Regions from separate parts of the Pseudomonas sp. Z003-0.4C(8344-21) genome, predicted to be linked through region 1. Evidence: predicted binding sites of a transcription regulator. Region 1 holds the regulator's gene; the other holds the start of a gene.
The links. The regulator FliA, encoded in region 1, starts transcription of late flagellar genes. The targets are predictions, from matches to a motif close to CTAAAGTTTNNNNNNNNNNNGCCGNTAA.
Positions count from the first base shown of each region.

Region 2: the regulator FliA is predicted to act here: its motif matches at 4,630-4,657, upstream of BLU24_RS00420 (methyl-accepting chemotaxis protein).

Region 1 is NZ_LT629756.1:4,631,905-4,639,149, forward strand. Features, by position in the region: gene BLU24_RS20895 (protein-glutamate methylesterase/protein-glutamine glutaminase) at 1-852, opposite strand, end outside; gene BLU24_RS20900 (chemotaxis protein CheA) at 902-3,172, opposite strand; gene BLU24_RS20905 (protein phosphatase CheZ) at 3,227-4,015, opposite strand; gene BLU24_RS20910 (chemotaxis response regulator CheY) at 4,033-4,404, opposite strand; gene fliA (RNA polymerase sigma factor FliA) at 4,572-5,312, opposite strand; gene fleN (flagellar synthesis regulator FleN) at 5,309-6,139, opposite strand; gene flhF (flagellar biosynthesis protein FlhF) at 6,256-7,245, opposite strand, start outside.
Region 2 is NZ_LT629756.1:104,475-111,719, reverse strand. Features, by position in the region: gene BLU24_RS00440 (PepSY-associated TM helix domain-containing protein) at 1-289, opposite strand, end outside; gene BLU24_RS00435 (TonB-dependent siderophore receptor) at 368-2,872, opposite strand; gene BLU24_RS00430 (FecR domain-containing protein) at 2,960-3,961, opposite strand; gene BLU24_RS00425 (sigma-70 family RNA polymerase sigma factor) at 3,961-4,461, opposite strand; gene BLU24_RS00420 (methyl-accepting chemotaxis protein) at 4,773-6,653, shown strand; gene BLU24_RS00415 (SRPBCC family protein) at 6,805-7,245, opposite strand, start outside.

The DNA.
Region 1 (7,245 bases):
CGGGAGGATTTTCACCGCGCCACGGCCGTCGATCATCATTTGCTTGCCACCCGGTGCCAGCAACGCCAGGCCCGGACGCAGGATGTCGCCGTCCTCGGCTTCCTTGACGCTGATGCGGCAGAGCTTGTCGAGGCGTTCGGCAAAAGCCTTGGTGAACGCCGCTGGCATGTGCTGGATCAGCACGATCGGCGCCGGGAAGTTCGCCGGCAACTGCGTGAGCACGCGTTGCAGGGCTACCGGGCCGCCGGTCGATGTACCGATGGCAAGCAGTTTGTAGGCTTTGCGTTTCGGTGCTACTGATGAAGCGCTTGCAGCGGATGCACGAGCAGGCGCAGGTGCCGGACGCGCCGGAACAGGGCTGCTGTGGCTGCTGTAGCTCGACGCAGTCGAAGGCGCAGGCGTCGGTGCTGGCGCAGCGGCAGGCGCCGGGGCGCTGTAGGCACTGAAACGACGGTTGCTGCGCGAAATGCTGTGAACCTTCTCGCACAGCAGTTGCTTGACCTTCTCGGGATTGCGCGAGATGTCTTCGAAATTCTTCGGCAGGAAATCCACCGCGCCGGCGTCCAGCGCATCGAGGGTCACCCGCGCGCCTTCGTGAGTCAGCGAGGAGAACATCAACACCGGGGTCGGGCAGCGCTGCATGATGTGCCGCACCGCCGTGATGCCGTCCATCATCGGCATCTCGTAGTCCATGGTGATCACGTCCGGCTTGAGCGCCAGCGCCTGATCGATCGCCTCTTTACCGTTGGTTGCGGTGCCGACCACCTGGATGCTCGGGTCCGCTGAAAGAATTTCCGAGACGCGGCGGCGGAAAAACCCCGAATCGTCCACCACCAGGACTTTGACTGCCATAAACACTCCATTAGGTGCAGCGGGACGTCAGCGCCCCGCCGCCCCGGATTCAAATACGCCGTGCGGCGTAACGCTTGAGCATGCTTGGAACATCGAGAATCAGTGCAATGCGGCCGTCACCGGTGATGGTGGCGCCGGACATGCCCGGAGTGCCCTGCAGCATTTTGCCCAATGGCTTGATGACCACTTCTTCCTGGCCGACCAGTTGATCGACGACGAAGCCGATCCGCTGGGTGCCCACCGAAAGGATCACCACGTGGCCTTCACGCTGCTCTTCGTGAGCGGCGGAGCTGACCAGCCAGCGCTTGAGGTAGAACAGTGGCAGCGCCTTGTCTCGCACGATTACCACTTCCTGACCGTCGACGACGTTGGTGGTCGACAGGTCGAGGTGGAAGATCTCGTTGACGTTGACCAACGGGAACGCGAACGCCTGGTTGCCGAGCATGACCATCAGCGTCGGCATGATCGCCAGGGTCAATGGCACCTTGATGACGATCTTCGAGCCCTGGCCCTTGGTCGAGTAGATATTGATCGAACCGTTGAGCTGGGAAATCTTGGTCTTCACCACGTCCATGCCGACACCGCGGCCGGACACGTCGGAAATCTCGGTCTTGGTCGAGAACCCCGGAGCGAAAATCAGGTTGTAGCACTCGGTATCGCTCAGGCGATCGGCCGCGTCCTTGTCCATCACGCCGCGTTTTACCGCGATCGCACGCAGCACGTTCGGGTCCATGCCTTTGCCGTCATCGGAAATCGACAGCAGGATATGGTCGCCTTCCTGCTCGGCCGCCAGCACCACACGACCGCCACGGGCCTTGCCCGAGGCTTCGCGTTCTTCCGGCGACTCGATGCCGTGGTCGACAGCGTTGCGCACCAAGTGGACCAGCGGGTCGGCCAGGGCCTCGACAAGGTTTTTGTCGAGGTCGGTTTCTTCACCCACCAGTTCCAGGTTGATCTCTTTCTTGAGCTGACGCGCGAGGTCGCGGACCAGACGCGGGAAGCGCCCGAAGACCTTCTTGATCGGCTGCATCCGCGTTTTCATCACGGCGGTCTGCAGGTCAGCGGTGACCACGTCGAGGTTCGACACGGCCTTGGACATGGCTTCGTCGCCGCTGTTGAGGCCCAGGCGCACCAGACGGTTACGCACCAGCACCAGCTCGCCGACCATGTTCATGATTTCGTCGAGACGCGCAGTGTCGACGCGCACGGTGGTCTCGGCTTCGCTGGCCGGTTTTTCAGGCGGTGGCGAGGCAGGCGCACGGGCCGGAGCCGGTGCAGCAGCGGCCGGTTTTGGCGCTTCGGCTTTGGGTTCAGGCTTCGGCGCAGCTTTTGGCGCAGCAACGGCAGCAGCCGGAGCCTTGGCGGCCGGCGTGGCAACGCTTGATGCGGAGCCAGCCGTCGCGGCGCTGGCGTCAAACTTGCCTTTGCCGTGCAATTCGTCGAGCAGCGATTCGAATTCGTGGTCGCTGATCAGGTCGCTGCCGGCTGCGGCGGCGGCCGGTGCAGCAGGTGCAGCCGGGGCCGAAGCGATCGCCGATTCCAGCGCATCGACGGCGAAGTTGCCCTTGCCGTGCAGCTGATCAAGCAGAGCTTCGAATTCGTCGTCGGTGATGTCGGAGCTGTCGCCTTTGGCCGGTGCGGCAGGAGCCGCGGCGGTCGGTGCGACTGCGTCAGCCGCAAACTGACCTTTGCCGTGCAACTGATCGAGCAACGACTCGAACTCGGCGTCGGTGATTTCATCGCTGGCCGGCACATCGGCGGCCGGCGCAGGGGCCGCAGCGGCCGGGGCTTCGGCTTCGGCCTTGACGGCGTTCAGCGAGTCCAGCAACTGCTCGAATTCGTTATCGGTGATGTCGCCGGATGCGTCGCCTTCGACGACCAGTTCCTCGATCATCTCAGCCACTGGCGAAGCTGGGGCTTCGTCGGCGCTTTGCGGCTCGGCCAGACGCGCCAGCGCGGCCAGCAGTTCTGGCGTGGCGGCGGTGATCGGTGCACGCTCGCGGACTTCGCTGAACATGCTGTTCACCGCGTCCAGTGCTTCGAGCACGACGTCCATCAGTTCTGCATCAACGCGACGCTCACCCTTACGGAGGATGTCGAACACGTTTTCGGCGATGTGACAGCACTCCACCAGCTCATTGAGCTGAAGGAAGCCGGCGCCCCCTTTTACAGTGTGGAAACCGCGAAAAATTGCGTTGAGCAGGTCTGCGTCATCCGGGCGGCTTTCCAGCTCGACCAGTTGTTCGGACAGTTGCTCAAGAATCTCGCCGGCCTCAACCAGGAAATCCTGAAGGATCTCTTCATCGGCGCCGAAGCTCATTAATGGGGTGCTCCTACAGGTCTAAAAACCCAAAAAACCCGAAATTCCGAAAATCTAGAATCCAAGGCTGGATAACAAATCGTCCACATCGTCCTGACCGGACACAACGTCTTCTCGTTTATCGGCATGAATCTGCGGACCTTCACCCTGCGAGAGATGTTTTTGTGGATCTTTTTCGGCAAGCATCGCGGCACGGTCATGTTCGATGCCCGCAAAGCGGTCGACCTGACTGGCCATGAGGACGAGTTTGAGCAGATTGCTTTCGACTTCGGTGACCAGTTGGGTCACGCGCTTGATCACCTGACCGGTGAGGTCCTGGTAATCCTGGGCCAGCAGGATGTCGTTGAGATTGCTCGACACCGCACGGTTGTCCGTGCTGCTGCGTGACAGAAAACCGTCGACCCGGCGCGCCAGCTCGCGGAACTCTTCAGCCCCGACCTCGCGACGCATGAAGCGACCCCAATCGGCGCTCAACGTCTGGGCTTCATCGGCCAGACTGTTGACCACTGGCGTGGCGCTTTCCACCAGATCCATGGTGCGGTTGGCCGCGGCTTCCGTCAGCTTGACCACATAGCCCAGGCGTTCGGTGGCGTCGGTGATTTGCGACACTTCCTCGGCCTGCGGCATGTGCGGATCGATCTGGAAATTGACGATCGCACTGTGCAGTTCACGCGTGAGCTTGCCCACTTCCTGATACAGGCCACGGTCACGGGTCTGATTGAGCTCATGGATCAGTTGCACCGCGTCGCCGAACCTGCCTTTTTCAAGGCTCTCGACCAGTTCGACCGCGTGTTTTTTCAGGGTCGATTCAAAATCGCCCTGTGAAGATTCGTTATGCTCCATAGCTCCCCCGCGCGTTCTCAGCCGATGCGTTCGAAAATCTTCTCGATTTTGTCTTTCAACGCCTGAGCCGTGAAAGGTTTGACCACGTAGCCGTTCACACCGGCCTGAGCGGCTTCGATGATCTGCTCACGCTTGGCTTCAGCGGTCACCATCAACACTGGCAGGTGCTTGAGTTTTTCATCGGCGCGCACGTGGCGCAGCAGGTCGATACCGGTCATGCCCGGCATGTTCCAGTCCGTTACCAGAAAGTCGATGCTGCCGCTGTTGAGCACCGGAATGGCAGTGGTGCCATCGTCGGCCTCGACGGTGTTGGTGAACCCAAGATCGCGCAGCAGGTTCTTGATGATCCGCCGCATCGTTGAGAAGTCATCAACGATGAGGATTTTCATGTCTTTGTTCAATTCGACCTCCAAGCAGTCTTAAACGCGCCCAGCACCTGGACGCGCCACTTCAATCAATCGGCGCAGCACTTAAAGTTTGTCTGGAGCACAACGGATCGAGACCGGCGCCGCTCATCACCGCACCAGCCTCGTTTCGCAGTGTCCCCACACTGCCTTCAGCGCGCTCGCCACTCCCCCAAACGCCCCCGCAAACGGGCCGCGCACTGGCTGTGTAACTGGCTGACCCGCGATTCACTGACGCCAAGGACTTCACCGATCTCCTTGAGGTTCAGCTCTTCGTCATAGTACAGCGCCAACACCAGTCGCTCACGCTCCGGCAAATTGGCAATCGCGTCCGCCAGCGCCGTCTGGAAGCGTTCATCTTCCAGATCGCGTGACGGCTCCATATGAGCACTGGCGCCATCCTCGTGCAGCCCTTCGTGTTCGCCGTCCTGCAAGAGGTCGTCGAAACTGAACAGGCGGCTGCCCAAAGTGTCATTCAGAATCCCGTAATAATCGTCGAGACTCAATTGGAGTTCGGCCGCAACCTCGTGATCTTTAGCGTCACGGCCGGTTTTAGCTTCAATCGAGCGAATTGCGTCGCTGACCATCCGGGTATTGCGGTGGACCGAGCGTGGCGCCCAATCCCCTTTGCGCACTTCATCGAGCATCGCGCCGCGGATTCGAATGCCCGCGTACGTTTCGAAACTGGCGCCCTTGCTGGCGTCGTATTTGGTCGACACTTCGAGCAGGCCGATCATACCGGCCTGGATCAGGTCTTCGACCTGCACACTGGCCGGCAAACGTGCCAGCAAGTGATAGGCAATGCGCTTGACCAGTGGCGCGTAACGCTCGATCAACTCGTACTGCGCGTCACGCGCCGACTTCTTGTAAAGATTCATGCCACTGGCGGTCATATCACAGGCCCTGCGGTTTGCTGCACGAGACGCTCGACGAAAAACTCCAGGTGGCCGCGCGGGTTGGCCGGCAACGGCCACGTGTCGACCTTCTGCGCGATGGCCTTGAAGGCCAGGGCGCACTTGGAGCGTGGAAAGGCTTCGTAGACGGCGCGTTGTTTCTGCACGGCCTTGCGCACGCTTTCGTCATACGGGACGGCGCCTACGTATTGTAGGGCGACGTCAAGGAAACGGTCCGTGACCTTGGTCAACTTGGCGAACAGGTTGCGCCCTTCCTGCGGGCTCTGCGCCATGTTGGCGAGGACGCGGAAGCGGTTCATGCCGTAATCGCGGTTGAGCAATTTGATCAGTGCGTAGGCGTCGGTGATCGAGGTCGGCTCGTCACACACCACCAGCAACACTTCCTGCGCGGCGCGGACGAAACTGACCACCGAGTCACCAATGCCCGCAGCGGTGTCGATCACCAGCACGTCGAGATTGTCGCCGATGTCGCTGAACGCCTGAATCAGGCCGGCGTGCTGCGCCGGGCTCAGGTGGACCATGCTCTGCGTGCCGGACGCCGCCGGCACGATGCGAATCCCGCCCGGGCCCTGCAACAGCACGTCGCGCAGTTCACAGCGGCCTTCGATCACGTCGGCCAGCGTGCGTTTGGGGGTCAGCCCCAGCAGAACGTCGACGTTCGCCAGACCGAGGTCGGCGTCCAGCAGCATGACCCGACGGCCAAGCTCTGCCAGCGCCAGCGACAAGTTCACTGACACGTTAGTCTTGCCGACGCCACCTTTGCCGCCGGTCACCGCGATCACCTGTACGGGATGCATGCTGCCCATGTTATTTCTTTACCTTGTCTTGCATAGACGGAGGCCACATTACTGGCTGCGCGTTCCGGATCGGAACAATGCGTGGCAGACCATCGATGTAGGTACAAAAACTGTTCATGATTACCTCAGCCAACCTGCTTGGTCGGGCTGTGATAGATATCAGCGAACATGTCAGCCATGGCTTCTTCGCTGGGTTCTTCCTGCATTTGCACGCTGACGGCGCGGCTGACCAGTTGATGACGGCGCGGCAGATGCAGATCATCCGGAATCCGTGGGCCATCGGTCAGGTACGCGACCGGCAATTCATGACTGATCGCCAGGCTCAACACTTCACCAAGACTGGCTGTTTCATCCAGTTTAGTCAGAATGCAGCCGGCCAGCCCGCAACGCTTGTAACTATGATAAGCGGCGGTTAGAACCTGTTTCTGGCTGGTGGTTGCCAGGACCAGATAATTTTTTGAGCGAATGCCCCGCCCGGCCAGACTTTCCAGCTGCATGCGCAGCGCCGGATCGCTGGCCTGCAGGCCGGCGGTATCGATCAGCACCACGCGCTTGCGCAGCAGCGGATCGAGCGCCTGCACCAGCGACTGGCCCGGATCGACGTGGGTCACCGGCACATTGAGAATGCGCCCCAGGGTCTTGAGTTGTTCCTGCGCACCGATGCGGAAGCTGTCCATGCTCACCAGCGCCACATTCTGCGCGCCGTACTTGAGCACATAACGCGCCGCCAGCTTGGCCAGCGTGGTGGTCTTGCCCATGCCCGCCGGGCCGACCATCGCAATCACACCGCCCTCTTCCAGCGGCTCGACTTCCGGTACGGCAATCATCCGCGCCAGATGCGCGAGCAACATGCGCCAGGCCTGACGCGGCTCTTCGATATCGGTGATCATCGACAGCAGATCACGCGACAGCGGGCCGGACAGGCCGATGCGCTGCAGACGGCGATACAGATTGGCTTGCGCCGGGCGGCTGCCCTGCAGCTGATTCCACGCCAGCGTGCCGAGCTGCACTTCCATCAGTTCGCGCAGGCTGTTCAACTCAAAACGCATCGAATCCAGCGCACGCGGATCGACGCCCGCCGAAGCCTGCGCAGGCGCTGCGGCCGGACGCGCCGG
Region 2 (7,245 bases), 1.6 Mb from region 1:
TCGCCGGGTTATTGCGCGCAACTGCGGCCAGCAACGCCGTATGGCCGACCTCGTCTGGATACTCCATGTACCAGACTTGCAGCGTCGGATGTGCCTTCTGTACAGCGCCAACCAAATCACCGGGAGGCAATCGCTCGCCCACTGCAGACGCCGCATAAAATTGCGGATTCAACCACTCGTCCAGCTCATGATTGAACGCCAGAATGCTGCCCGTCAGTCCGGCCAGCAACAAAAAGACCGCCGTCGCCAAACCGATATAGCGGTGCAACAACACGAGAAAAGCACGCATGAGAAACCCCCTGCAAAAACGACGAAGCCAGCGCCTGATAGCTCAGGCGCTGGCTTTTTTCATGCACGAAACAAATGGTTAGAACTGGTAGCTGACCGTCGCCGCGACATTGCGCTCTTCGCCCATGTAGCAGAAGTTCAGGCTGGCACAGGAAGCCACATAGGATTCGTTGGTCAGGTTGTTTGCATTCAGGCGTACGTCGACGCCTTTCAAACCGACCTTGCCCAAGTCATAACCAATCGAGGCATCGAACAACGTATAGGAAGGCACCTTCAGGGTGTTCTCCGCATCGGCCCAGCTGTAGCCGACATAACGAACCCCACCACCCAGGCGCAAGCCATCGAGTGCGGCACTGTCGAATTTATAGTCCGCCCACAACGAGGCCATGTGCCGCGGCGCCTGGGTCGGTGAGTTGCCCTTGTTCTCGATAACGTCGGTTGAGGTGCTCAGGGTGCTGATCATCGACTTCGAATACTCGATGTCGGTAAAGGTGTAACTGCCGAGGAGTTTGAGGTTGTCGGTCAGTTGCGTGTGCGCTTCCAGTTCCAACCCCTGGGAGCGAACAGCCCCTACCGCGCGGTAGAAGTTTTCCTGCGGCAGCTTGGTCGCGAGGTTCTCCTGATCGATGCGAAACAGCGATGCAGTAAACAGGTTGTCGGTGCCCGGCGGCTGATACTTCAAGCCGATTTCCCATTGCGTGCCGTCGGTCGGTGCCAGCGGATTGCCGGCGCTGTCGGCGTAGGAGTTCGGGTTAAACGATTCCGAGTAGCTGATATACGGCGCCAGGCCGTTTTCGAACAGATACAGCGCACCGGCGCGACCCGTCAGTTTGGTGCGTCGATCGTTGATCTCGGTGCCGGCAGGGCGTCCTGCTTCGGCGATGCGGTTTTCGTCAGATGTCTCGACCCAGTCCTGACGCAGGCCCAGTGAGAAACGCCACTGGTCCATCTCGATCAGGTCTTGCAGGTAAACCCCGGTCTGCTCCAGGCGTCGCAGATAACTGGTCTCGCCGTACATATCGATGGCCGAGTTGCCGTACATCGGATTGAAGGCGTTGATCGGAGCAAGACCGCCGCTGGTCCAGTCGACCACGGTTTTGCGCCGCTGATAGTCAGCGCCCAGCAGCACCGTATGCTTCGTCGCACCGGTAAAAAACTCGGCCTGGAGCATGTTATCGACGATGAACGCATGCAGGCGTTCATCACCGCCAGTGTAGTAGCGGTTCAGCTCGTTACTGGTCGGCGAAGTCCAGCCATAGGCGTAGACCTGATCCATGTTTACCTTGGAATCGAGGTAGCGGAAGTTCTGGCGCGCGGTGAAGACGTCGTTGAAGCGATGCTCGAACTGATACCCGAAGGATTGCTGGTCGCGCGAATAACCATCGATACCCGGCTCACCTTCAAAGAAATCCGTCGAGATACGCTGACCGTTGCGCTGATGGATCGTGCCATCCGCCGGCACGCCGCCATGGTAGCCGCCATCCGGGTCGTGTTGCAGATAAGCCTGCAGTGTCAGCGAGGTGTCTTCGCTGAAGTCGATGCTGAGGGTCGGCGCCAGGGCGTAGCGCTTTTCCTTGTTGTGGTCGAATTGCGTGTCGGAGCGATCCGTTAAACCGGTCAGACGATAGGCAATGCGCTTGTCGTCATCGACCGGGCCGCTGAAGTCAAAACCGAACCCGCGTTGCCCCTGATTACCCACCGTGGCCTGTACTTGATGATAGGCCTCGTACAGCGGCTTCTTGCTCGTCAGCGCGACCAGACCGCCGGGTGAGCTGCGGCCATACAACACCGAAGACGGGCCTTTGAGAATGTCCACTCGCTCGAGGAAATACGGGTCGACTTGCAGGGTGCTGTAAGTACCGCTGTCACCCATCGACTTGAGACCGTCCAGATAAATGTTGTCCACCGAGCCATCGTTGAAACCGCGCATCGCCACGTAGTCGTAACGATGAGTCGCGCCATACGGATTGGTCAGCACGCCCGGGGCGTAGCGCATGGCCTGAGAGACGGTCTGTGAGCCTTGGTCATCCATTTGCTCGCGCGTGACCACGGACACGCTTTGCGAAGTCTCGAGCAATGCGGTACTGGTTTTGGTGGCGATCTGGCTGTGAGTAGCGTTGTAGCCCGCCATGCTGCCCAGCGCGTTGCCGAGGGCGAAGCCTTTGATGTCGGTGGTCGGCAGGGCCAGCGCTTCGCTCTCGGCGTGCGGGCGCAGGATGTAGCGGCTGCCATCCTGGCTGACCGCTTCCAGACCCGAGCCGCCGAGCAAATGGCTCAGCGCCTGATCGGTGGAATATTCGCCCCGAACCCCCGGTGAGTGGCGGCCCTGAGTCTGTTGCGGGGTCATCGACAAAGTGATGCCCGCCTGACGCGCAAACTGATTCAGCGCCTCGTCCAGCGGCCCCGCAGCGACGTCATAGCGCGGGCTGACCGCACCGGCAGTGACGTCGGCAGCGAGGCTCACGCCTGGCAATACACCCACACTCAGCGCGGTAGAAAACAGCGCGGCGCGAACGGCGTGCTGCAGCAGGCTCGATTCAATGGTGAAATTCAGAGAGTTCTTACAGTGGGCGCGGACAGTCATTGTGGGTTTCCGTAGGAAGTCGCAAACGCTTGGATTGAAGTGCTTACTGACTAAGCCGAAGCCCTTGCGAAAACCCGCCAAAAAATTTCACACCGCACGTTCCACGTTTACCCACCAGCGTGTCCGGTAGCGCAATTGCACCGGCAGGGTCTGCGGCAGTACCGCCAGCAGTTTGTCCGTGTCCTCCAGTCGGAACACCCCGGACAGGCGCAGGTCTGCTATCTGCGCTGCGCAATTGAGCACACCCTGACGGTAGCGCCCGACTTCATTGAGGAAATCACCGAGGCGCATATAGCGCGTGACGATCAAACCGTCGACCCACGCGCCGGCGTCCATATCCGGTGCCGGCACCGGGCGAATCTGCAGGTGGTCGATGCGGTAGCTCTGGCCGGCGACGGCTTCGACCGAATTACCGCCGGAAACAATGGCAACGCGGCCGCTGGTCACAGTGAGCCGGCTGCAATCGTTGTCCTGACGCAGAATGAAGCGAGCGCCAATGGGCGCATACGTAGCGTGACGGCTTTGCACGCGCAGCGGGCGATCGAACGGCGCGCCTTCGTCGGAGCCGCCACAACTGACGATGATCTCGCCGCGAGTGAGTTTGATCAGGCGCTGCTGCGTCGTGTAATGCAGGTCCACCGCGCTGGCGGTGTTGAGCTCGATGCGCGTGCCATCGGGTAATTGAAAACCGCGCTGCTCACCGGTCGCGGTGGCGTAATCGGCGCTCCATTGCTGCCAGGCCCCGCTGTCCTTGGCCAGCCACGCGGCGGAGCCCAACAGCAATGCGCCTGAGAGCAACTTCAAGGCCTGCCGCCGGCCGAGACCTTGCGCACTGTTTTCTAGCGTATTGAACGCCACTTGTGCGCCGGGCACCGCACGAAGGTTGCTGCTCAGTTCGGCTTGCAGCGACTGCACACGCTGCCAGGCCAGTTCGTGTTCATGATGTTCGGCCCGCCATTGTTCGCACTGGCGACTCAGCCGTGGATTGCCGTGGTTGTTGCGCAGGCGCAGCAGCCAGTGAATGGCTTGTTTGACTACCTGCGGTGGCGGCTCGGCGCGGCGGCCAAGTGCAGCGTTGTCCAGCGGCATCAGTGCGCGTACCGCAAGACATAACAGTGATACAGCGCTTCGGCAACGTAGCGTTCCACCGAGCGCAACGATAGCCCCATCTGCTCGGCGATCTGCTTGTGGGTCAGACCTTCGCACTGCGCCAGCAGAAAGGCCTGACGGACCTTCGGTTTCAGTCCTTCAAGCATGCGCGCGATGCTTTCCAGCAGTTCGATGATCAGGGCGCGGGCTTCGCTGCCTGGCGTTTCGGCTTCGGGCAAATGGGCGATGGTTTCCAGGTACGCACGCTCGATTTCTTCGCGGCGCCAGTGATCGATCACCAAGCCACGAGCGATGGTGCGCAGGAACGCGCGAGGGGCTTTGAGCTCCAGGCGTTCGCTGCGTTGCAGCAGGCGGACGAAGGTGTCCTGTGCCAGATCCGCCGCATCCGCTGCGTTGCCCAGCCGCACGCGCAGCCAGGTGTTGAGCCAGCCGTGATGACAACGATAAAGCGTCTGTACCGCAAACTCGGGGGAGGACATGAACGCGACAGCCCGGACGTCACAAATGATAATTAGTCGCATTGTCTTCAAGGATCGCAGAGTTTGCAACCGCTGCTCACGCAGCGCGCGGAAAAATCTTCCCTCAGCCGCTCTGGCCCGCCGTTCGGCGGGAATCCGACAGAAACGCGATCCATTTCCAACGCAACCCTAAGATTTCTCCCACGCGTGCCGACAGACTGGTGAGACATGCGTGCACCAAAGTAGAGCGGCCGGAAGAACGCTGCCTGCGCTGTACATGGAATGTTGCATCCGGAACGCATCCCCACTTTTGGCATAAGAAGTCCCATGAAATGAATTTAAAGTTCAGCCATAAAATTCTACTGGCCGCCTCGGGCGTCGTGGTCCTGGCGTTCGCGCTGTTCACGCTCTACAACGACTATCTGCAGCGAAGCACCATTCGCCAGAACCTTCAGTCTTCCGTTCAGCAGGCCGGTGATCTGACCGCCAGCAGCGTGCAGAACTGGATGAGCGGGCGGATTCTGGTGCTGGAAAACCTCGCGCAGAACGTCGCTCATCAGGGCAAGGACGCCGATCTGCCGGGGCTGGTCGATCAGCCGGCCTTCACCTCGAATTTCCAGTTCACCTATGTTGGCCAGGCCAACGGTGTGTTTACCCAACGCCCGGACGCGAAGATGCCGGACGGCTACGATCCGCGTCAGCGCCCCTGGTACAAGCAAGCGGTGGTCGCGGATAAAACCATGCTGACCCCGCCGTACATGGCCGCGGTTGGCGGGCTGGTAGTGACGATTGCCATGCCGGTGAAGAAGAACGGTGAATTGCTCGGCGTGGTCGGTGGCGACCTGAGCCTGGAAACCCTGGTCAAGATCATCAACTCGGTGGACTTCGGAGGCCTTGGCCATGCGTTCCTGGTCAGCGCTGACGGTCAGGTGATCGTCAGCCCGGAAAAGGATCAGGTCATGAAAAACCTGAAAGACATCTACCCGAACACCAGCGTGCGCATCGAGAAGGGCAACCAGAACGTCGTGCTCAACGGCGAGGAGCGGATTCTGTCGTTCACCCCGGTCAACGACCTGCCGAATGCGCAGTGGTACATCGGTCTGTCGATCGATCACGACAAAGCCTACGCGGCGCTCAGCCAATTCCGCACCTCGGCGCTGATCGCGATGTTTGTCGCCGTGGCCGCGATTGCGTTGCTGTTGAGTCTGTTGATCAACGTCTTGATGCGACCGCTGACCACCATGGGCCGTGCGATGCAGGACATCGCTCAGGGCGAAGGCGATCTGACTCGACGCCTCTCGGTAGAAAGCAAAGACGAATTTGGCGAACTGGGCAGTGCCTTCAACCAATTCGTTGAACGGATTCACGCGTCGATTTCCGAAGTGTCCTCGGCCACCCGTCATGTGCATGACTTGTCGCAACGGGTCATGGCCTCGTCGAACGCCTCGATCGTCGGCTCTGACGAACAAAGCGCGCGCACCAACAGCGTCGCGGCTGCCATCAATCAATTGGGTGCTGCCACCCAGGAGATCGCCCGCAACGCTGCCGATGCTTCGCAACACGCCAGCGGCGCCAGCGAGCAGGCGGATGACGGGCGTCAGGTGGTCGAGCAGACGATTCAAGCGATGACCGAGCTGTCGCAGAAGATCAGTCTGTCGTGCACGCAGATCGAAACCCTCAATGCGAGCACCGACAACATCGGCCACATTCTCGATGTGATCAAAGGCATTTCGCAGCAGACCAATCTGCTGGCGCTCAACGCGGCGATCGAAGCGGCGCGTGCCGGTGAGGCCGGGCGTGGTTTTGCGGTCGTGGCGGACGAGGTGCGTAACCTTGCCCATCGCACTCAGGAATCGGCGGAAGAGATCCACAAGATGATCACTTCGCTGCAGGTCGGCTCGCGTGAAGCGGTGACCACGATGAATGCCAGTCAGGCGTCCAGCGAGCAGAGCGTGGAAGTGGCCAATCAGGCCGGTTTGCGCCTGGTCAGCGTGACCCAGCGCATCGGCGAAATCGACGGCATGAACCAGTCCGTGGCCGCGGCCACGGAAGAGCAGACCGCCGTGGTCGAAACCCTCAACGTCGACGTCAACCAGATCAACCTGCTGAACCAGCAAAGCGTGGCCAACCTCAACGAGACGTTGAAGGATTGTGATGCGTTGTCGCAGCAGGCCAACCGGTTGAAGCAGTTGGTGGACAGCTTCAAGATCTGATAGCGGTTTGTCAGACCGCGTTATCGTTCAATCGCGGGCAAGCCCGCTCCCACAGGAATTTTGGCGAACACTTTATTTGTGAACGACTCGAATCCTGTGGGAGCTGGCTTGCCAGCGATAGCGGTGATCCATTCACCGCAAAGCCAAAGTCTTAAACAAACAGCTTCAAAACATTCCCCATCGCATCATCAGCAAACCCCTGCACAAAATCCCTGAACCCCGGCAGCGCTTCCTCCCCGCCCGACACCGGCTCGGCAATGATCGTCCAGGTTGCCCGCGATTGCCCTTCGCCCAGCGCCTCGACATTCATCGCCGCCCACAGATTCGCCACGCCCAAGGTGTTATAGATCGTCGTCCAGGTCATGCTCCGTGCCTGCTCATCGCGGGAGTTGAGTTGCTCGACCACAACGTTGCCATCCTTGAAGATTTTCTTGCGCAGCGAGGACACGCCCTCGCCGGTCATTTCGATGTGCGATAGCGCCGGAATGAAACGCTCGAAAGCGCCAAAGTTGCCGACTACCGCCCAGACTTGCGCCGCGTCCGCCGGCACTTGCACCGAAGACACGACGTGGCAGCCGTGGGGGTTTTTGAT